3 regions of the Streptacidiphilus sp. PAMC 29251 genome follow, and region 2 is predicted to be linked to each of the others. Evidence: riboswitches for the same ligand, from Rfam matches in the RefSeq annotation. Region 2 holds a riboswitch; each other region holds the start of a gene.
What was found. A riboswitch is a leader RNA that binds a small molecule or an ion and turns the genes downstream of it on or off. The one in region 2 is predicted to bind cyclic di-AMP.
Positions count from the first base shown of each region.

Region 1 (7,371 bases), 3.0 Mb from region 2:
CATTGCCCTGGTTCGCGGTGTTGGAGCCACTGCCCTGGTAGAGCCCGTTCTCCAGGTCGCCGGCCACCCAGGGGCCGATGCCGGTGCACGGCGGGAAGTAGCAGTTGGTGCCCAGATTGACCGCGTCCATATGTCCGTTGCCGGTGTCGGTGACGGCGTGCTCGACATTGCCGTAGTCGAAGCAGCAGCCCGCGTTGACGTGGGTGCCGCTGGCCACCATGTACATGGACTCCGGCTGGCCGTTGGTGGCGATGCCGGTGGTGCTGGAGTCCCGGTAGCCGGTGCCGGCGGTGATGTAGACCCCGTAGACGGAGTGCCCGCCGACGGTCATCGGCAGCGCGGTCGCCGACGCGCCCCGGTCGGCCGCGCCGGCGGTGCCGGCCGGCTCGATCAGCAGGTCGTTGTGCTGGGCCGACTGGTCGTAGATCTTGGTGATGGTGCAGCTGGTGCCGGAACAGAAGGTGTCCTGGGCCGCGGCGTTGGCATAGCCGCCCGCGGCGAGGAGCCCGATGTCGCGGGTGGTGTTGTCCGAGGCCCGGGTGACCTGGTAGAGGCTGCCGTTGTAGCCGGAGTAGAGCGCACGCACCGTGCTGTGCGCGGCGACGCAGGGGGTGCCGGCGGCGCCGTAGATGTCGCACGGCAGCGTACCCGCGGCCTGCGACACCCCGGGGAGGGCGACCAGTACGCCGAGGACGAGCGCCAGCGCCGCACCGGCCGCGAGGAGAGCCCTTCGCCATGGGCCACGTCGTAACCGGTCGCCTGTGGATCCGCTTCTACGCATGGGGGTGCTCCTGGGTGGGGAGGGAGTCCAACGTTGTAACGGACATTGAGGCACTCGGCACCGGGTGCGTCAAGACTCTCCGCGCGATCCCGTCGGCGCGCTGCGGCGGAAGTTTTCGCACCAGCCATCCCACCTGGGATGATGAAGAGGACTGCGCATCTGATGATGGATCAGCTCAGATGGGCCGGAGCCAGGGGTTTCCGACAGCCGACGCTACGGCCGTGGAAGTCCATCGTTGTAACAGGTCAGTAGCCCTGCTTGCCGTAGGCGACGCTGTCGAAGGAGCCGTAGCGGTCATTGGCGTAGCGGACGCCGGCGATGATCGAGTCGACCGGGTCCAGGATGTCCTTGTGCCCGGGCAGCGACCACTCGGCGAAGGTCGGCTTGATGGTCTGGATCAGACCGTAAGTACCCCCGTACAGGGCCTGGTTGCCGTCCCAGTGGTTCTCGGCGCGGGGGTTGCCGCTGGACTCGGTCATCGCACGGGCCTTGATGGCATGGGCGTTGGGGACATGGTCCCCGTGCGCGGCCAGGACGGCGCGGGCCTCGGAGATCCAGCCCTCCAGGTTGTTCGGATAGCTCTTCTGCGCCGGTGCGCGGCCGGCAGCGGTCTTGGCGGGCGCTGCGGCCTTGGCCGCCTTGACCCCAGCCGCCTTGGTCGACCCAGCTGCCTTGGCCTCAGCCGCCTTGGCCGCCGCCGAGCCGGTTATTCGCGCCGGTGCCGCGTGGGCCTGGGCGCTGGGGGCGCCCACCGCCGTGCCCAGCACCACGGTCGAGGCGATCACCAGGTAGGCGGTCAGACCTGCGGGCGTGCGGGACTTGAGCTGCTGCATGACTCTCCTGAGGGATCTACGACGAACACGTCGTCAACGGCCACGACCGCTCGCCGGGTATCTCCCGCAGGCAACAGTCGAGGGGCTCACCGGCCGTGGACTCAGGCCGGTCGCCACGGGCGTGAACTTTTCGCCCGTACATCCACCCTCACACGATCAACGTCGCCGCCCTAGGGACCTTGTGCCCCCATCCCCGCGCCCACCGAACCGGGGCCTCCTGCCCTCCGCGCCACGCCCCGGGCCCAGCGCCGCACCCCCGACTCAGCCCGCGCCGAGGTACGGCGGCAGCGGGGTGCCCGGTGCGAGGTCCTCGGCCGGGACCGGTGTGCCGTGGCCGCGAGTGACCGGGACCACACCGCTCCAGTACGGAAGGGCGAGGTCCTCGGCGTCGTCCACGGGGCCGCCGGTGCGGACCTTGGCGGAGACCTCGTCCAGGTCCAGCCGGATCACCGCGGTCGCGGCCAGTTCCTTGGCGTCGGCGCGGCGGGAGTCCTGCGACCGTCCCGCGACCACCTGCTCCACCAGGGCGTCCAGGGCCTCGGCGCGCTCGGCCGGGTCCACCACCTGGTGCGCGGTGCCGTGGACGACGACCGAGCGGTAGTTGAGCGAGTGGTGGAAGGCGGAGCGGGCCAGGACCAGGCCGTCCACATGGGTCACGGTCAGGCAGACCGCGAGGCCGGGGTCGGCGGCTCCGCGCAGCGGACGGGATCCGGTGGAGCCGTGGAGGTACAGCCGTTCGCCGATCCGGCCGTAGAGCGTGGGGAGCACGACCGGGGCGCCGTCCCGGACGAAGCCGAGGTGGCAGACATAGCCCTCGTCCAGGATCGAGTGAACCAGCTCACGGTCGTAGGAGGCACGCTCCCGACTGCGGGTGGGGACGGTGCGTTCGGTCGGCTGGTAGGCGGCGGTGGCCACAGATTCCCTGCTCTCTATTGAACTAGTGCATAAATATCTTTGCGTTAGAACATTATGACCACCGTTTCGAGGCTCGCTCAAGCCCTTTTGGAGGCGGGTGTGAGTAGACGCACATTGCATTGTCGAATCCACGTTCGCCTGCCTAGCCTGCAGGTTCCGCCGTGGGCGGACCCCGTCGCCGGGACGCCGAGTCCTGTCCGCTCGCCGGCGGGAACCCGAGCACCGAACTCGGACAGGAGCGGGGGAACCAGGTCAGTTGCCGTACCCACGCCCGCACGGGCAGGTGGGTACCGGCTCGGGGTGAAGCCGCTCCCCAGGCGGCCGGGCTTCCTCAGGCCCGAACCCGACAGCTCACCTCGTAGGCGTCACGAGGCCCTGCCATGCCCCTGTCGATCACCCCTGCGCGCTTCGGCGCGATAGCCGGCGCGGCCGCCCTGGCCGCCATCCCGCTCGCGGGAACGGCCAACACGGCCGCCGCGGCCCCCGCGGCCTCCGGCGTCACCCAGGACCGGCTCACCCCCGCCACCATGACCGCCGGCGCCCCCGCCCGCGCGGCCCTCACCGTCCACTCCGGCTCCTGCTTCACGGCCAGGACCCTGGGCGTGGGCGTCCGGGACGCGGCCGGTGCCAACCTGGACTTCCCCGGCTCCGCGTCCAACGTCCGGATCTGCCCCGGCGGCGTCTCGATCACCACCGGCAGCCGCACGCTGTCGGCCGGCAGCTACACCGAGTTCGGTTTCTGGCAGGACGCCTCGGGCGCCTGGCACAACCTCCCCTCCCGGACGCTGACGGTGTCCGCCGCCGTGTCCGCCGCCGCCCCGACCACCACGCCGGCCACACCCGCGCCGACCCCGACGCCGACCCCCACGCCGACCCCGACACCCACCCCCACCGCGCCCGTGACCGGGGCCGCGCCCGTGCCGGGGAAGTCGCTGGCCTGGTCCGACGAGTTCAGCGGACCCATCGCCTGGGGCAGCCGCTGGGTCGGCAGCACCAGCACCGCGTTCCAGTACGGGAGCCACAACCCGAACGACAACAAGCTCGACTGGCTCAGCCCCAACGCCGTGACCGTGGCCGACGGTGTCGCCACCTTCACCGCTACCCCGTCCTCGACCACCCTGGAGAACGGCAAGCAGGCCTGGACCACCGGCCAGCTCACCACCGAGGGCTCGACCCAGGGCTTCCAGGTCAAGACCGGTGACTACGCCGAGGCCCGGGTCAAGCTCCCGTCCGGCACCGGCGCCTGGCCGGCGCTGTGGACCTGGAAGGACGGCAACGGCGAGATCGACTCCTTCGAGTACCACCCGGACAACCCGCACCTGCTGGAGCTGTCCAACCACGTCAACGCCGCCCACGACTACTACACCGACGCCAGTGCCGTCAGCCCGGACAGCTGGGTGACCATCGGCACCTACTACGGCGCCGACTCGGTCGACTGGTACGTCAACGGCACCAAGGTCTACTCGGACCACACCGGCGTCGGCACCGGCTGGTCGGCCTACCTGAACCTCAGCCTCTCGGTCAGCGCCGGGCAGTACCACCCCCCCCTCCGGCACGGCACCGATCAGCTTCGCCGCCGACTACGTCCGGGTCTACCGCTGAGCCGGGAGGCCAATTTTTGGCATATGCCACTCTGATTCCCTGTCACCGCCCGGCCCGCGCCTGTACGTTGGGAGCATGAGCACGGCTGTTCCGGGCGGGAACGCTCCCTGGAGGCGTGCCGGTGATCTGCCCGCCGAGGTCACGGGCTTTGTCGGCCGGGCGGATCAACTTGCCTCGCTGCAGCGGCTGCTGGCGGTTTCTCGGCTGGTCACGCTGACCGGTCCGGGTGGGGTCGGCAAGACCAGGATCGCCCTGCGCGCCCTGCCCGACCTGCGCGGGGCCTATCCCGACGGCGTCTTCCTGGCCGAGCTGTCCGCCCTCAAGGACCCCGACCTGCTGGCCCGGACGGTCTGCGCCGTGCTGGGCCTCCCCGAACAGGCCGCCAGGACCGCCCTGGAGCAGCTCACCGACCACCTGGCCGGACGTACCGTGCTGCTGGTGCTGGACACCTGCGAGCACCTGGTCGACGCCTGCGCCGCGCTGGCCGGACTGCTGCTGCGCAACTGCCCGCAGGTCAGCGTGCTGGCCACGAGCCGACAGCCGCTGGACGTGCCCGGCGAGCACCTGCTGGTCGTCCCGCCGCTGCCGGTGGAGCCGGAAGGCATCGACGGGACCGGCGCGGTCGCGCTGTTCGCCCAGCGGGCTACCGCGGTGATGCCCTCCTTCGTGCTGACCGAGGCCAACCAGCCGGACGTGCTGGCCCTCTGCCGCCGGCTGGACGGCATCCCGCTGGCGATCGAGCTCGCCACGGTCAGGCTGCGGGCACTGCCGCTGGACGAGCTCGCGGTCCGGCTGGAGGACCGGTTCCGGCTGCTCACCGGGGGCCGCAGGACCGCGGTGCCGCGGCACCAGACGCTGCGGACCACCATCGGCTGGAGCCATGACCTCTGCAGCCCGGTCGAACGGCTGGTCTGGGCCCGGCTGTCGGTCTTCGCCGGTACTTTCGACCTGCCGGCCGCCGAACACGTCTGCGCGGGCGGCGGGTTGGCCCGGGGCGAGGTGGTCGAGCAGCTGATCGGCCTGGTCGACAAGTCGGTGGTGCTGCGCCTGGACGACGAGGGCGGCACCCGCTACCGGCTGCTGGACTCCATCCGCGAGTACGGGGTGGAGTGGCTGGCCCGGATCGGCGAGGAGGAGCCGACCCGGGACCGGCACCGCGCCTGGTTCCGATCCCGCTTACTGGAGTTGGAGGAGGCCTTCCCGACCTCCCGGCAGCTCCCGGTGTTCCGTGCCCTGCGCCGGGACCACGGCAATCTTCGGGCCGCCCTGGAGTTCGCGGTGACCCGGCCCGGCGGCGAGCGGCAGGCGCTGGCGATGACGGTCTCCAGCTGGCCGTACTGGATGGCCGCCGGACTGCTCGGCGAGGGCGCCGTCTGGATGGACCGGGCGCTGACCCGGGTGCCGGAACCGGTCCTGGAACGCGGCTGGGGTCTGGCCCGGCACGGCTACCTCGGGGTGTTCCACGGCTCCTCCGCGGTGGAACTCCCTTATCTGGCCGAGGCGGAGGCGATCGGCCGACAGCTCGGCGACGCCCGGCTGACCGCCCACTCGGTGATGTACCAGGGGCTCGCGCTGATGTTCCTCGGCGACGCCGAGCACGCCCGAACCCGCTGTGACGAGGCCCGCGGCCGGCTGTCGGCGCTCGGCGACGACTTCACGCTGACCGTCCTGGACGCCCAGACCGCCTTCATCTGCGCGTTGTCGGGCGAGCCCGCCACCGCGATCGAGCTGTGCAGCCGCGGCCTGCGGGCCATGGAGGCAGAGCCGGAGGAGCGCTGGGTCACCGGCTATCTGCGGGTGCTCCGCGGGCTGGCCGGCTGGGTCCTGGGCGATGTGGACGGCGCCGAGGCCGACGGTCGGGCCGCGCTGGCCTGTGCCTGGAGCCTCGGGGACAGCATCGGCACCGCCTACGCGCTGGACCTGCTGGCCTGGATCGCGGCGGTGCGCGGACGCCACCCCCGGGCGGCCCTGCTGCTGGGCGCGGTGGCCCAGCTCTGGGAGCCCACCGGCACCACCCTCGGCGGTGTGCTCAGCCTCCAGCAGGAGCACCAGCGGACCGAGCAGCAGGTCCGCCGGGTCCTGGGCGCCGAGTCCTACGCGCGGCGGCGGCAGCTCGGCGCGGTCGGACGGGTCGCGGACATCGTCCGGATGGTGCAGGAGGACACCGGCGCCCTGCCCGGACCGCGGGTACGGACGGCCGCCCAGGGGCCGCGCCATGGCGCCGGGGTCGGGGCAGGGGAGCTGACCCCCCGTGAGCGCGAGGTCGCCTCGCTGGTCTCGGACGGCATGTCGAACCGTCAGATCGCCGAGCGGCTGGTGATCTCCAAGCGGACCGCGGACGCCCATGTCGAGCACATCCTGGCGAAACTCGGCGCCGCCTCTCGGGTGGAGATCCACTCCCTGATCGCCGGGCGCCGGGAGCGCGGAGCGCGCTGACCGTACCGCGGTTGATCTCCCACCAGGGTGGGCATTGATCAGTAGTTCCCCATCCACTGAACCCCAACAGGCCGAACCCAGGGCGGAATTGATGACGGTCACCGCCGCGACCACGGCCGGCGCGGCCCCGCCCGCGCCCGCCCCGGCGCACGCCCCCGGCCCGGGCGCCACCGCACCGCGGACCCCCGCCCCGAGGCGGCTGCGGCGGGTCCTGGTCGCCCTGGTGCTGTGCACGGCGGCGTTGTGGGGCACGCTGGAATTCGCGCTCGGCGGCGCCCACTCCGCCGTCTCGGCCGCCGAGTCCCGCGCCGTTCCGGCGATCGTCGACACCTCGCAGGTCGCCTACTACCTCGCCGACGCGGACCGGGTCGCGGCCGGGAGCTTCGCCTCGGGGACGGTCCGGCTCAGCGGCCCCGGCCAGCGCTACCAGGACGACCTCAAGTCGGCGAACCAGGCGCTGGAGCGGGCCGCCCAGGACGATGCCACCGGGTCGGCCGGCAGCGCCCAACTCCAGTCCATTGAGGGCCTGTTGGTCGAATACACCAGCCGGATCGAACAGGCTCACGCGGCCCAGGGCCAGGGCGCCCTGGGCTCCGCCTACCTGAGCTACGCCTCCAGCCTGATGCACGACCCGGCCACCGGGATCCTGGCCGAGGTGACGCAGTTGCAGGCCGCCGACCAGCAGCAACTGCTCCGGCAGCGGCACAGCGGCTGGCTGTCGGCAGCGGCGCTGATCGGGGTGCTCGTCCCCGCCCCGGTGGCGCTGGTCCTGCTGATCGGCACCCAGCGGTTCCTGAGCCGGCA
Region 1 is NZ_CM135725.2:9,437,630-9,445,000, reverse strand. Features, by position in the region: gene ACXKR8_RS45105 (arabinofuranosidase catalytic domain-containing protein) at 1-781, opposite strand, end outside; gene ACXKR8_RS45100 (transglycosylase SLT domain-containing protein) at 1,027-1,614, opposite strand; gene ACXKR8_RS45095 (pyridoxamine 5'-phosphate oxidase family protein) at 1,876-2,529, opposite strand; cyclic di-AMP (ydaO/yuaA leader) riboswitch at 2,750-2,895, shown strand; gene ACXKR8_RS45090 (glycoside hydrolase family 16 protein) at 2,910-4,166, shown strand; gene ACXKR8_RS45085 (ATP-binding protein) at 4,207-6,567, shown strand; gene ACXKR8_RS45080 (hypothetical protein) at 6,659-7,371, shown strand, end outside.
Region 1: another riboswitch for cyclic di-AMP. It lies ahead of ACXKR8_RS45090 (glycoside hydrolase family 16 protein); the one in region 2 lies ahead of ACXKR8_RS30905 (transglycosylase family protein).

Region 2 (7,371 bases):
GAACTCGGCCCGGTTCTCGGCGTCGCGGGAGGCGCTGGTGGCGACGAAGCGGACGCGCTTCGCGCCGTGCTCGGCGATGACGGCGGCGTACTCGCGGCAGGCGGCGAAGGTGCGCTCCAGCGCCTCCGGGGCGAGCCGTCCGGTGCGGTCCACGTCCTGGCCGAGACGGACGATGGTCATCCGCCGGTCCAGGTCGCGCAGCTCGCCGGTGGCAGGGTCGAGGTCGGCGACCAGCAGCCGGATCGAGTTGGTGCCGCAGTCGATCGCGGCCACGCGCTGGGGGCTCACTTGCTGTCGTCCTCGTCGTCGATGGGGGCGGTGTCGTCCTCGGTGGTGCCGGGGACAGTGACGCAGCAGCCCTTGCGCCACCACTGCGGCAGCTTCGCCAGGGCCTCGTCTCCCAGCGGGTTCACCCCGGGGCCCGCGGCCAGCGAGTGGCCCACCAGGACGTGCAGGCACTTCACCCGGTCGGGCATCCCGCCGGCGCTGGGGAAGCCCTCCAGCACCTCGATGGCGTCGCGCTTGGCGATGTAGTCCTCGTGCGCCCGCTGGTAGGCGGCGGCCAGCTCGGGATCCTCGGCGAGCCGCGCCGTCTGCTCCTTCATCAGGCCGTCGGCCTCCAGCGTGCCGATCGCGGAGGCGGCCCGGGGGCAGGTCAGGTAGTACAGCGTCGGGAACGGCGAGCCGTCCTCCAGCCGCGGCTGGGTCTCCACCACGTCGGGGAGGCCGCAGGGGCAGCGGTGGGCGACGGCGCGCAGCCCGCGCGGCACCCGGCCGAGCTGGGCCGCGATGGCCGCCACGTCGTCGTCGGAGACGGGGTTGTGCGAGGTCATCTTCTGGGCCTTCTTCAGTACGGGGTGCGGCTTCAGTGCGGGGTCCGGCTTCAGTGCGGGGTCCGGCTTCAGTGCGGGGGTGTGGCGGCGTCCGTCGGGGAGGCCGCGTCGGCGGCGTCCAGGGACTCGAACAGGTTGTCGTACCAGGGCTGGCCGGCCGCGCCCGCCTGGGCCTGGGCCTGGGCCGAGGCCTGGGCCGAGGCGCTCGGGGTGGGATCGACCGCGGTGAACGGGGTCTCGCCGGGGAAACCGTAGTGCAGCCGCTCGCGGGCCTGGGCCGTCACATAGGCCGGATCCTGCCAGCGGGCCCGCTCCCGGCGCAGCTCGTCCACCTGGGCCTGGGCCTGCTCGGCGGCGGCGCGCTGCTGGGCGATCTGCGAGCGCTGGGCGATGAACTGCCGGGTCGGGTAGGCCAGCGCGGCGATCAGCGAGCAGAGCACCAGGGCGAGCACCGCGGCGCGGCCGGTGAAACGCGGCCTGCGACTGCCTGCCTTGCTGCTCACGTTCTCGCCCTCCCGTGTCCCTGTGGATGCGCCGGTGCCCCGCCGCCCACCCTAGAGGGTGATCGCGGCGGGGCACCGGTCCAGCACGACGAGTCGTCAGTCGGCGGCGGGCTGGAAGCGCGGGAACGCGCCGCGGCCGGCGTACTCGGCGGCCTCGTCGAGGATCTCCTCGATGCGCAGCAGCTGGTTGTACTTGGCGACGCGCTCGGAGCGGGCCGGGGCGCCGGTCTTGATCTGGCCGCAGTTGGTGGCGACGGCGAGGTCGGCGATGGTGACGTCCTCGGTCTCGCCGGAGCGGTGCGACATCATGCAGCGGAAGCCGCTGCGCTGGGCCAGCTCCACCGCGTCCAGGGTCTCGGTCAGCGAGCCGATCTGGTTGACCTTCACCAGCAGCGCGTTGGCCGCGCCCTCCTTGATGCCGCGGGCGAGGCGGACCGGGTTGGTGACGAACAGGTCGTCACCGACGATCTGCACCTTGTCGCCCAGCTTGGCGGTGAGGGTCTTCCAGCCGTCCCAGTCGTCCTCGAACAGCGGGTCCTCGATGGAGACCAGCGGGTACGCGGCGACCAGCTCGGCGTAGTAGTCGGTCAGCTCGGAGGCGGAGAGCGCCTTGCCCTCGAACTGGTAGGCGCCGTCCTTGTAGAACTCGGACGCGGCCACGTCCAGGGCCAGCGCGACGTCCTTGCCGGGGGTGTAGCCGGCCTTCTTGATGGCCTCGACGATGAGGTCGAGCGCCTCGCGGTTGCTGTCCAGGTTCGGGGCGAAGCCGCCCTCGTCGCCGAGACCGGTGGAGAGGCCGCGCTCCTTCAGCACACCCTTGAGGGTGTGGTAGACCTCGACGCCCCAGCGGACGGCCTCGGAGAACGAGGGCGCGCCGATCGGAGCGATCATGAACTCCTGGATGTCGACGTTGGAGTCCGCGTGCGAGCCGCCGTTGAGGATGTTCATCATCGGGACCGGCAGCACATGGGCGTTGGGGCCGCCCAGGTAGCGGAACAGCGGCAGGTCGCTGGCCTCGGAGGCGGCGTGCGCCACGGCGAGCGAGACGCCGAGGATGGCGTTGGCGCCGAGCGAGGACTTGTCCGGGGTCGCGTCCAGGTCCAGCATCGCCTGGTCGATCAGGCGCTGCTCGGTGGCGTCGTAGCCGATCAGCTCCGGGCCGATCTGCTCGATGACGGCGAGGACGGCCTTCTCGACGCCCTTGCCGCCGTAACGGGACTTGTCACCGTCACGCAGCTCAAGGGCTTCGAAGGCACCGGTCGAGGCGCCGGACGGAACGGCGGCACGCCCGGTGCTGCCGTCGTCGAGGCCGACCTCGACCTCGACCGTGGGGTTGCCTCGTGAGTCGAGGATCTCCCGGGCTACGACGACGTCGATGGACGGCACAGGCATCTCCTTGGGGGAATACTGGGGTGCTTACCCCAAGAGCCTAGCCGCAGCAGAGGGCGTGGCCACCCGGACCGCGCGGGTGTCTCACCAGCCGGAGCCCCTACCCACCAGTAGTTCACCTGGCGGGCAGGGGCCGCGGGCGGGGCAGTCGGAGTCAGCCGACGTCGAGCCGCTGGCCCGGGAAGATCAGGTCCGGGTTGCCGCCGACGGTGGAGCGGTTCTCCTGGTACAGCGCCTTCCAGCCGCCGCCGAGGTGCGCGGAGGCGGCGATGCCGGAGAGGGTGTCGCCCGGCTTGACGGTGTAGTCGCCGTGGCCGGTGCTGTGCGTCGGGGACGCCTGCTGCACCGAGGGGGCGGCGTGCTTCGGGGTGCTGGGGGTGGTCTTCACGCTGTGCGTGCTGCTGCCGGCGCCGCTGTGCTTGCCGGTGCTGGTCTGCTTGGTGGTGCTGTGCGTGGTGGTGGTCTTCTTGGCCGGGGCCTTCTTGGCGGGGGCCTTCTTGGTCGGTGTGGTGCTCACCACCGGCGCGCCGCCGCCCTGGCTCAGTCCGGCCCGGGGTCCGCAGACCGGCCAGGCGCCGGGGCCCTGCGCGGCCAGCACCTTCTCGGCGATGGTGATCTGCTGGCCCTTGCTGGCGTGGTTGGCGGTGGAGGCGTACGCGGTGCCGCCGTACCCGGCCCAGGTCGAGGCCGAGAACTGCAGCCCGCCGTAGTAGCCGTTGCCGGTGTTGATGGACCAGTCGCCCCCGCTCTCGCAACTGGCGACCTTGTCCCAGGTGGACACGGATGCGGCGGAGGCGCTGGTCGCGCCGATCAGCGGCAGCGCTATCCCGGCGGTGCCGAGACTCGCGGTGGCCACCAGACGCGCGGTGCTGCTGCTGCGGGGCTTGCGATGGCGACCGGCGACAGGGGTGGTGAAGAGCATGGCAGGGTCCCTCTCCGACGCCTGCGAGGTGAGCTGTCGGGTTCGGGCCGGTAGGTAGCCCGGACGCTTGACGCGTCTTCACCCCGAGCCGCAGCCTTGTGAACTGCGGCGACTTACCTGGGTCCCCCGCTCCTGCCCAATCAAAGAGTGTGGGTTCCGCCCCCCGGCTGGACAGGACTCGGCGTCCCGAAGGGCAGTCGCCCGCGCATGCGGGCGTGCCGGAAGGCTAGACATATGAACTGCATAACCACAAGCCCCGTCCCTTCACTGAAGTAGGGAGAAAGCTCCCAATTCACTCCAGTGGTCGATCACGCAGTCGTCCGCAACTCCCGCACCCACCAGGCGCTTCCGCCGCCGCTCGTCCCCGCCCGCGAATCCGACGAAATCCACCCCGGCGCCGGCCGCCGCCTCGACATCGGTGACCGCGTCCCCGATCAGCACCGCGTCAGCGGCGCTGCCCCGCACCGCGGCCACCGCCCGGTCCAGCAGATAGGGGCGGGGCTTCATCAGCGCCGGGTCCGCGGGGCGGCCGAAGACCCGCCCCCGCAGCAGCTCCGCCAGCGGCTCCCGGCGCCGCAGGTACGCTTCCACCGCGGCGGTCGCGTTATTGCTGACCACGGCCACCGACCGGCCCGAGCGCAGCAGCCGCAGCACCGCGTCCACGGCGTCCGGCGTCTCCGCGGCGGTGCCGACGGCCTCCTGCTCGGCCTCGGCCAGCCGGCCGTCCAACTGCCGGGTGAGCGCCTTGATCTCCGGCTCGGACAGGCCCTGGCCGCCGAGCGCCTTGGCCAGGCCGTCCAGCAGGCCGTGCGGATCCTCGGTGCCCGCCAGCTCGCCGGGGAGCCGGACGCCCTGCGCGTCGAGCTCGCGCAGCAGCTTCCGGGCCACCCCCGGCGCCGGGTGCCCGGCGAACACCGAGCAGACCGGACCGTCGAAGTCCAGCAGGACCACCTTCGCCCGCTCCACCTTCGCTGCTGCCGGGGCTCGTTGCGGTGACACGACGGATGGCTCGCTCTCAGTCTCTGGGGTCTCGGTGCAGTTGGACGCCATAGCGTTCGGCCTTTACCCACCAGGACTCGAAGAACGCCTGGACCGTGCGGACGAACTTGGAGTCGACATGGTTGGGCAGGGCGTGTCGAGTACGCCAGAAAAGCTTACTGTCCAGGCCGGCCAGGTCGTCGATCCGGTACTCCTCGCCACCGATGTCGACCGACCGCTCCGTCAGCTGGTAGAAGCCCTCCAGCACCTCGTTCCCGTTCAGCACGTACAACTTGGTCATCGGCGGAAAGGGTACGGCTCGAACCTCCACCTTCGGGTTGCCTTCGACCAACTGGAAGGTGCGCAGGTTGTCCACCGCCGCCTGCAGGCTGGCCACCTGGGTCTGCGTGATGAGCTGCAGCCGGGCCAGCGGACGGTGGTCGTCGGGATGGCCGATGACCCGCGGAAAGGTGGGCGTGGCCGAGTAGTTGGAGACCAGCAGCCGGATCCGGAACTCGCTGAGCACCGTCCGGGAGGCGCGCAGCGCCAGCATCTGCAGCTGTATCGCCGCGACCAGGGACTCCGAGGTCACACAGAAGGCGTCGATGGTCAGCTTTCCGGACCTGGTGGCCAGCGCGATGCGGTTCTGCAGGGTCTCGATGGTCCGGCTGGGCCCATGGCTGTGGCCCTCCGGCTCCTCCAGCGGCGGCTCGCCCTCCGCCGGGGCCAGCACCGCGCGCTTCCCCGGCGAGGTGATGATCAGCCCCTCGTCGGACAGCTCCTGCAGCGCCTTCTGCATCGTCGCCCGGGACACCCCTATCTCGTCGGCCAGGCTCTTCCCCGACGGCAGGCTCTCCCCGGGCCGCCACCTGCCCGCGGCGATTCTGCGTTCCAGAGCCTCCTTGGCTCCCTTCGACACCATGAGCCAGTACCTCCCACCCCTCGACCAGGCACTACCCAGCGCAGCCTACTCCTCTAAAAAGCTTATGCACCTGCCTAGTTGTCACCTGGTCAGGTTATCTGGTCCCCTGAATACAGAGAAGGTTTCCGTACAGGGAGGCAGGCCATGGAAGTCTCTGAGAAGGTCACTCAATGGATGTTCAGCATGCTGCTCCAGTCACACCCCCGCCTGGACCTCTCGGCCCTGCTGCTCGCCGGTGTGATGCTGTTCGCCTTCGGTGAGCGCCGCTCCTTCGGCCGCCTGGTGCTCGCCTTCGGCCTGGTCCTGCTCTTCGGCGGCCACCTGGCCATCCGGATCACCATGCCGAACGGGCCGTCCTAGCCCTTCTCGGGAGTGAAGGACACCGGGAGTCGGCGGAGACCCCGCATGATGAGGCCGCCGCGCCAGCGCAGGTCTGCGGGGGCGGCGGCGAGGGTGAGGTCGGGGAGCCGGCGCAGCAGGGCCGCCAGGGCGTACTGGGCCTCCAGGCGGGCCAGCGGGGCGCCGATGCAGTAGTGGATGCCGTGGCCGAAGCCGAGGTGCGGATTGTCCCGGCGGGCGAGGTCGAGCAGCTCCGGCTGGTCGAAGCGGGACGGATCGCGGTCGGCGGCGGCGAGGACCACCAGCACCGGGTCGCCGGTGGCGATGTCCTGGCCGCCGATGCTGACCGGGGTGGTGGCGTAGCGCCAGGTGGCGAGCTCCACCGGCCCGTCGTAGCGCAGCAGTTCCTCCACCGCGGTGCCCAGCAGCCCGGTCTCGCCGCGGTCCAGCGAGGCCTGAAGCCTGGCTCGCTGCTCGGGGTGGGTGAGCAGGGCGTAGAGCCCGTTGCCGATCAGGTTGACCGTGGTCTCGAAGCCGGCGAAGAGCAGGATGAAGGCCATCGCCGCGGCCTCGTTCTCGGTGAGGTGCTCGCCGTGGTCGCTGGCCCGGATCAGCCCGGAGATCAGGTCGTCGCCTGCCTGTCCCGAGGCGAGGTCGGCGCGCTTGCGGTGGATCAGCTCGGCGAGGTAGGTCCGCATCTTCTTCACCGAGCGGGCGACCCCTCCACGCGGGCCCCCGCCGTGGCGAATCATCATGCCGGCCCAGTCCCGGAAGTCGTCCTGGTCCTCGGGCGGGACGCCGAGCAGGTCGCAGATGGCATAGATGGGCAGCGGGAACGCGAACTCATGGATCAGGTCCGCCGACCCGTTCGCGGCGAAGCCGTCGATCAGCCGGTCGGTGATCTCCCGCACCCTGGGTTCGAAGCCGGCCACCGTGCGCGGGGTGAAGGCCTTGGCGACCAGCCGGCGCAGCCGGGTGTGGTCGGGAGGGTCGATGTTCAACAGGTGGGTCATCAGGTCGGCGCCGCGCTCCCCCGGGATGCCGGTCCGGCCGCTGCTCTGCCCGTGGTGGCCCGGGTTCTTGCTCAGCCTGGGGTCGGCCAGCGCCTGCCGGGCGTCGGCGTAGCGGGTGACCAGCCAGGCCTCGACGCCGCTGGGCAGGGTGGTGCGGTGCACCGGGGCGTGCTCGCGCAGCCAGGCGTAGGCCGGGTAGGGGTCGGTGGCGAACTCCCAGGTGAAGAGTTCCGGGGCGGCGGGGACGGCGGCTGGCGGCTTGTGCACTCCTTGACGGTAGCCGGAGGTTGGCTTGCATTCCGGACGGGCACTGTTGCGGTGGCAGGTCGGATGCCTACGATCACCGGCAGTGCGCGGGCCAGTGCGGAGGCCCGCCGGGAGGAGCGGGACATGCAGATACGCGGATCCGTCGTAGTGGTGACCGGTGCGGCCGGGGGAATCGGGGCCGCACTGGCCCGGCGATTCGCCGCCG
Region 2 is NZ_CM135725.2:6,465,141-6,472,511, reverse strand. Features, by position in the region: gene ACXKR8_RS30925 (Ppx/GppA phosphatase family protein) at 1-288, opposite strand, end outside; gene ACXKR8_RS30920 (DUF501 domain-containing protein) at 285-833, opposite strand; gene ACXKR8_RS30915 (FtsB family cell division protein) at 902-1,336, opposite strand; gene eno (phosphopyruvate hydratase) at 1,433-2,722, opposite strand; gene ACXKR8_RS30905 (transglycosylase family protein) at 2,880-3,647, opposite strand; cyclic di-AMP (ydaO/yuaA leader) riboswitch at 3,651-3,805, opposite strand; gene ACXKR8_RS30900 (HAD family hydrolase) at 3,912-4,646, opposite strand; gene ACXKR8_RS30895 (winged helix-turn-helix domain-containing protein) at 4,663-5,547, opposite strand; gene ACXKR8_RS30890 (hypothetical protein) at 5,692-5,907, shown strand; gene ACXKR8_RS30885 (cytochrome P450 family protein) at 5,904-7,166, opposite strand; gene ACXKR8_RS30880 (SDR family NAD(P)-dependent oxidoreductase) at 7,290-7,371, shown strand, end outside.

Region 3 (7,371 bases), 1.6 Mb from region 2:
CATGCCGGTGACCACCGGGACGCTCTCGTCGCTGGTGGTGACCAGCACCGCCGCGTACTGGGACAACTGGCTGATCACCGAGAGGCCGTCGGCCAGCGGCATCCGGTAGTCGAGCAGGACCACGGCCGGCCGCAGCCGCCGGGCCAGGTCCAGGGCGTCGAGTCCATTGGCGGCCTCGCCCACCACCCGCACCCGCTCGCTGGCCGCCAGGAAGCCGCCGAGCGCGGCGCGGACGATCGGGTTGTCGTCCACGATCAGCACCTCGACCACCCCCGCCGCCTCGAACCAGCCGGTCATGGGCGCCGGCCCGAGCCACGGCCGCGGCCGCCGGGAACCGGCGACGGCGGTCCGGCCGGCGGCACCCGCAGGGTGACCCGGGTGCCGACCCACCGGCCGGGTTCGACCAGCACCGTGCCGCCGATCGCGGCGGCCCGCTCGGCCATGCCCATGATCCCGAAGTGGCCCGCCGCCTGCAGCTCGCGCGGATCCCTCGGCGCCCCGCAGCCGACGCCGTCGTCCACCACCGTCAACTCGGCGGTACCGGCGGTGTGGGCGAACCGGACCTCGACCCGGGCCGCCCGGGCATGCCGGTGCACGTTCTCCAGGGCCTCCTGGAGTATCCGGGCGCTCTGGTAGCGGACCTCCAGCGCCGGATCCGCGCCCTGGAGCGACACCGTCGCGGGCACCCCGGAAACGGCGGACCAGCTCCGGCAGACCCGCTCCAGGGTCTCCGCGAACGGCCGGTCCGGCTCGTCCTCGCGCAGCCCCTGCACCAGCAGCCTGGCCTCCCGCGAGGCCGCCTCGGCGCCGCGCGAGACGGTGTCCGCCAGTTGCTCGGCCAGGCCCTCGGAACGGCGCATCGAGGCCGGCAGGGCCAGCGCCGCGAAGGAGACCCCGCGCAGGGTCTTGGCCACCGAGTCGTGCAACTCCCGTGCCAGCAGGCTGCGTTCGGAGGCCGCCGCGGAGGCCTGGGCGGCGCCGACCGCCTCCACCACCAGATCCATGGAGCGGACCAGCGCGGATCTGGCCACCGCTCCGCCGATCCCGGCCAGCACCAGCGTCATCGGCAGCGCCATCACAAAGGCGACCACGTCCGGGGCCGGGTCGAAGCGCCGGGCCAGCTCCGCGGCCACCGCGAACCCGACCGCCGCGTGCAGCGCCCACCAGGGCAGCGCCCGCATCCCGGCCAGGGTCCCGGCCAGCGCCGTCGACCCGGCCGCGCAGCAGAAGTACGCCATCCCGCCGTTGCTCAGCAGCAGCACCGCCACGGCCGGCAGCGCGTCCACCGCCACCACCGGGACAGGTCGGCGCAGCACGCCCGGCCACCGGGTGAGCACGCTCAGCTCGGCCACCGTGGCCACGGCCGTGACCAGCAGCACCGCCACCACCCGCCAGCGCTGCTCGACCAGCAGCAGCCCGGCGCCGGCCGCGGTGAGCGCGAACGCCGCACGGCCCAGCAGCACGGCCCGGCACAGCGCGGCGGAGGCCACCACGGGATCGACCCCGGCGACCGCGCGCGCCGCGTCGGGCAGCTGCCGGCTCACGGCGCCAGCACCACGTCGTCGAGGAAGAAGTGGTAGGTCTGCGGGAGCTGGTCCTGGGCCACCACCAGGTCGATCCTGCGGATCGCGCGGAGGCCGAAGCCACCGAGGTCGACCACCACCTCGGACCACTGCTCCGGCCCGGACTGCGCGGTGACCCAGGTCCTGGCGTTGCGGACGGCGGGGTCGGCGGACGCCGAGATCCGCAGCACGGTCCCGTACTGCCGCCCGCCGTACAGGCGCAGCCGGAGCTTGGACCCCGGGGCGAGGGTGACTGGCGCGGCGGCGGTGAAGGTCACCGCGGCGTCCTCGTTCCTGCGGTCCACCCGGATCGACGGCTGCCCGGAGCCGGTGACCTGCTCGCCCGGCGCCACCTTGGCGCCGGTCCCGGTCAGCTGCCAGCCGGTGCCCAGCGCCGACGCGTACAGCAGGCAGGAGGGCCGCCCGGCGTTCTGCGCCAAGGCGCGCCCGGGGGTGGACGGCGCGCAGTTCAGCCGGGCCGGGGCGGTCGTCGGCACCGGCGCGGACGTCGTGGCCGCCGCGGTGGACGGCACGGGCGCGGGGACGGCGGCCGGCGCGGAAGCGGCCGGGACCGGCCGACGGGCAGCGGCCGACTTGTGCCCGGGTGCCAGCAGGGCCGGCAGCACCACCGTCAGCACGGCCGCCACCAGGGCGAGTCCCAGGTAGCCGCCGCGCCGCAGACCGGTCGGGGAGGAGGAGCCGCGCGCGCCGCGGGCGCGGGCCCGGGGCCGGGTCGCTCCCATCGCAACGGCCTCCTTCGACGAGCACCCCCGTGAACACGGCGACAATAGCCCAGATGCCCGCACCCACGGACCGGTCGGAGGCCCCGCTGCCCGGACCCTGCCCGGGCACACCGAAGGCCCCGCTGTCGGGGGGGTGTCAGCGGGACCCTCGGAATCCTTGGAGCCCTCGGTCAGAGGGCGAGACCGTGCCCGGCCAGCCAGGTCGACGGGTCGACCGGCTCGCCGCCCGCCGGACGCACCTCCAGGTGCAGGTGCGGGGCGGTGACATTGCTGCCGGTCGCGCCGACCCGGCCGATCGGCTGACCCGCCGTCACGGCGCCCGCGCCGACGCCGATCGCCGACAGGTGGCAGTACCAGAGCTCGGTGCCGTCGGCCAGGGTCTGCACGACCCGGTAGCCGTACGCCCCGGCCCAGCCGGCCGAGGTGATCCGGCCGGCGCCGACGGCCACCACCGGGGTCCCGGTGGGGGCGGCGAAGTCCTGGCCGGTGTGCAGATGCGCCCAGAACGAGTCGGCCTGGCCGAAGCCCACCCCGGGGGCGGAACCGGCGACCGGGGCCACCAGCGCGCCCACCGACCCACCGCTCGGCGCGGCCTGTACGGCGGTATCGGCAGCGGCGGCGGCCTGCGCGGCGCTCGCGGCGGCAGCGGCGGCCTCCGCGACCTCGGCGGCGGCCTGTGCGGCGGCCGCGGCCCGGGCCTGGTCCTCGGCCGCGATCTGCTGCGCCCTGGCCTGCTTGGCCGCGGCCGACTGCGCGGCCTGCCGGCGTGCGGCGTCCTCGGCGGTGGCGCGATGCTGGACCGACTGGGCCCGGATCCGCTGGGTCAGTGCCAGACCGGGGTCGGTGGCCGGCAGGGCCACGGACTCGCTCCGGTCGTGCTCCTGGGCGACCAGCAGGGTGCCGCCCCGGGCGGGTTCGTTCACCGCCGCCTGTGCGGGCACCCCGGCGAAACCGGTGGCTCCGACGGCCGCCATCGCCGCGAAGCCGAGCACGGCCGTGGACTGTGCGGGTGCCCAAGTGGGCTGGTGCGACGCCACGTTCGGCGTACTCCTTTCCTTCCCTCTCGCCGACCGGGTTAGCTGACGGGTTCGGAGAGGAAGGTCCCCTACAGCCAGGTTTCGGCTGATTCACCCCAGAAGTACGTGGTTCCCCGGTTCCCAACTGCAGGATTAGGCGATCGCATGCGACGCCGTCCGTCGAACGGCTGAACTTCGCTCTGCGTTATAGAAAGGTAATCCTAGTGACGGTTGAAACCAAGGGATTCCGGGGGGGCAGTTGGGGATGGAGCGTCAGTTCCCGGGATACAGCCAGTCCACCAGGATGTTCGCGGCCTGGTCCGGGTTGAGGGTCCTGGCGTCGGCGAAGCGGCCGGCGTCGCCGGGACGGCTCGGCGTCCCGTCCGGGCCGAGCGGCAGCAGCGCCGGGATGCCGCTGCTGCTGAGCGTCACATAGCGGCCGGCCAGGTCCATGTTGTGGTCGTAGTGCCCGACGTCGATCGTCACCAGGTGGTAGTTGCGGGCCAGGATCTGGTGCACCCCGGGGTTCTGCACCAGCGTGGACAGCGCCCGGCAGTCGTCGCACCAGGTCGAGCCGAAGTCCAGCAGCACCGGGCGCCCGTCGGCACGGGACGCGGCGAGGGCGGCGGCCACGTCGGCCGCGGCGTCGCGGGCCGGGTCGTAGCCGTCCGGGACGGCGGCCGGGGTGATCGCGGGCAGCGGCAGGAAGGGCCGGGCCAGGCCGAGCGAGTCGCTGGAGGCCGAGCCGGTCCGGTGCGCCGGGGGGAGCGCCCTGCCGCGGACCTCGACGCAGCCGCTGAGCCCCAGCAGGGCGAGCGCCACGGCCAGCGCCGCCCATCGCCGTCGACCGGTCATCGGGCCTGCCATTCCTCGCCGCCGGGTACGCCGGATATGTCGGGTACGTTCAGACGATCATTCGAGCAGAGGAACGAGCCGGAACCCGGCATACGCGCCGCTCGACCACCCGTACGAGGGACACCGGGCGAGCGAAGGGCGGTGGTCAGCTCAGGGTCAGGTACGCCAGGCTGCCGAGGCCGGCCACGGTGCAGTAGATCGCGAACGGGGTCAGCGTCCTGGTCTCGAAGTACTTGGTCAGGAAGCGCACCGCGACATAGCCGGCCACGAACGCGGCCACCCCGCCGGCCAGCACCTGCCCGCGGATGCCGTCGCCCTCGTGGCCGAGCAGCGAGGGCACCTTCAGCAGGGCCGCCGCGCCGATCACCGGGGTGGCCAGCAGGAAGGCGAAGCGGGCCGAGTCCTCGTGCCGCATGCCCTTGAAGATGCCGGTGCTGATGGTGACGCCCGAACGGCTGATGCCGGGCAGCAGGGCGAGGATCTGGGCCGCGCCGATGACCAGCGCCGAGGCCCAGCCGAGCTTGGTGATCCGGCGGTCGGACAGCACGTCGGGGTGGACGTCCTCGTCGCCGGGGAGCGGGACGGCCGGGTCGTCGCCGGCCCGGCGGCGTCCGGTGCCGCCGCGGCGCAGCCGCTCGGCCACATAGAGGACCACGCCGTTGAGGGTCAGGAAGATCGCCGCCGGGATCGGCTTGCCCAGGGACTCCCGGAACACCTTGTCCAGCGCCAGCCCGGCGATGCCGACCGGGATGGTCGCCACGATCAGCAGCCAGGCCAGCTTCTCGTCCACGGTCTCGATCCGCCGGTGCCGGACCGAGCTGACCAGCCCCGATATCACCCGGATCCAGTCCCGCCAGAAGTAGACCACCAGCGCCAGCGCGGTGGCCAGGTGCAGCCCGATCAGCACGTTCAGGTACGGGGAGTCGGCGGCGGAGACATTGAGGTCCGCCTTCCAGTGCCCGCCGAGCAGGGCCGGCACCAGGATGCTGTGGCCGAGACTGGAGACCGGGAACAGTTCGGTGACGCCCTGGAGCAGGCCGACGCTGATCGCTTCTGGATAGGTGAGGACGGACATCTGCGGCCTTCGGCAGGGGGGCGAATCGCTGGGCAGTCAGAAAGTACTACAGCGATGTAGACCCTCAATCCCCGTGCGACTCCTGTTCACCACCCTGCCGCCCAGCGTTCACCAGCAGCCCGCCCGGGCCGCCGATCCGGCCCTGATCGGGCCCCGCTCAGGCCGCCAACTGGGGCTCCATCGCGTCGCTGCGGCTGGAGCCCGCGACCACCCGCTGCCTCCGCACCGCGTTGTCCTGCACTCCGGTCAGCTGCTTCCGCAGCCGCAGCGCCAGCACCACGATCAGCACCGTGCTGCCGGCCATCACCAGCAGGTACAGCGGCGAGAGTCCGGCCCCGACCAGCAGCACCCCGGCCGCCGGGCCCATCGCCACGGCGACCTGCTTCACCAGCGAGAACGCCGCGTTGTAGCTGCCCAGCAGATGGGCCGGGGCCAGGTCGGCGACGATCGGGCCGAGGGTCGGCGCGAGCAGCGCCTCGCCGACGCCGAACAGCATGTAGACCGAGAGCATCGCGGCGGTCGCGACGGTGGCGTCGGACACCAGCCCGGCGATGGCCGCCGAGGCCCAGGCGCCCAGCCAGACCAGGCCGGTCGCGGCGATCGCGGTGCTGCGGCGGCGGCGCGCGGTGATCCGCACCACGATCATCTGCAGCACCACGATGGCCAGGGTGTTCACCCCGAGCGCCAGGCCGAGCACGGACGGCGAGGTGCCGACCACGTCGGTGGCGTAGGCCGCCACACCGGACTCGAACTGGCCGTAGCAGGTGAAGAAGATCAGCCCGGCGAGCACGCAGATCCGGACCATCGCCTTGTCGGCCAGCAGCGTCCGGAAGTCCGAGCGCGGCCGGCTCCCGGCCTTGGCGGCGGCTGCGCCGGAGAACGCCGGGGCGGCCGGGATCCGGACGCTGCCGGTCACCGCGGCCAGCACCAGGAACATCAGCGCCTCGACCGTGAACAGCAGGGTCAGGCTGGCCGGGCGGTCCACGTCGACGATCTGGCCGCCGATCATCGCGCCGATCCCCATTCCCAGGTTGACCAGGGTGAACTGCAGCGCGAAGGCATGCGCCCTGGTCTCCGCGGTGGAGCAGCGGACGATCATCGTGGCCAGGGCCGGCTGCACCGCGGCCACCCCGCCGCCGAAGAGGAAGGCGGACATCAGGATGTGTCCGGTGCCGGTGGCGTGCCCGAAGGCGAGCGCGCCGAGCGAGGCGGTGACCGCGCCGGCGATCAGCACCGGACGGGGGCCGTAGCGGTCGATCCCGCGCCCGGCCAGCGGCAGCGCGACCAGGGCGGCGAGGGCGAACAGGGTGAAGACCAGCCAGGCGGTCATCGAGCCGAGCCCGCGCACCTGGTTCACGTACACGAACATGTAGGGGACGGTGAAGCCGCTGCCGAACGCGCTGAGCGCGTTGCCGACCTGTACCTGCCGAATCGTGCGAGCCATGCTGCACCGCCCTTCTCTTCCCTGCCAACGTTTCCTCCGAAAGAGTACACTACTAAAGTCTTCGGCAAGAAACCCTGTAGCTCGGAAGCCTTTAGGCGCCCGTGAGACACTGGGGGCATGACCACAGAGCTGCAGATCGACGAACAGGTCGCGGCCTACCAGCGCGAGTTCCCGATGGTCGACCCCCAGGTCGAGACCATCGTCTCCACGCTGTCCCGGCTCGCCCGGCGGATGAGCGTCGCCTACGGGCGGCAGCTCACCGAGCTGGGCATCAGCTCGGCCGACTGGGAGGTGCTCAAGGCGCTGATCGTGGCCGGCAGCCCCTACCGGCTCGGCCCGGGCGAGCTGGCCCGGCGGCTCGGTCTCACCCCGGCCGCGATGACCCACCGGGTCGACCGGATGGCGGCGGCGGAGCTGGTCACCCGCACCAGGGACGAGAGCAACCGGGTCCGGGTGAACATCGAGCTGACCCGGCTCGGGCGGGAGAAGTGGCTGGAGTCGATGCGGATGGCCGCGGTCTTCGAGGAGGAGCTGCTGCGGGACGCCTCCACCGCGGAGAGAGCAGTGCTCTCGGGCCAGCTGGGGCAGATGCTGCGCCGGGTCGAGGAGCACCAGCCGGACGCCCTGGGCCGCTGCGACGACCTCGACCCCCAGCAGGCCTGACCGCCTGACCCTC
Region 3 is NZ_CM135725.2:4,840,724-4,848,094, forward strand. Features, by position in the region: gene ACXKR8_RS22695 (LuxR C-terminal-related transcriptional regulator) at 1-297, opposite strand, end outside; gene ACXKR8_RS22700 (sensor histidine kinase) at 294-1,544, opposite strand; gene ACXKR8_RS22705 (hypothetical protein) at 1,541-2,305, opposite strand; gene ACXKR8_RS22710 (M23 family metallopeptidase) at 2,476-3,342, opposite strand; cyclic di-AMP (ydaO/yuaA leader) riboswitch at 3,355-3,491, opposite strand; gene ACXKR8_RS22715 (thioredoxin family protein) at 3,595-4,176, opposite strand; gene ACXKR8_RS22720 (undecaprenyl-diphosphate phosphatase) at 4,322-5,251, opposite strand; gene ACXKR8_RS22725 (MFS transporter) at 5,409-6,695, opposite strand; gene ACXKR8_RS22730 (MarR family winged helix-turn-helix transcriptional regulator) at 6,813-7,358, shown strand.
Region 3: another riboswitch for cyclic di-AMP. It lies ahead of ACXKR8_RS22710 (M23 family metallopeptidase); the one in region 2 lies ahead of ACXKR8_RS30905 (transglycosylase family protein).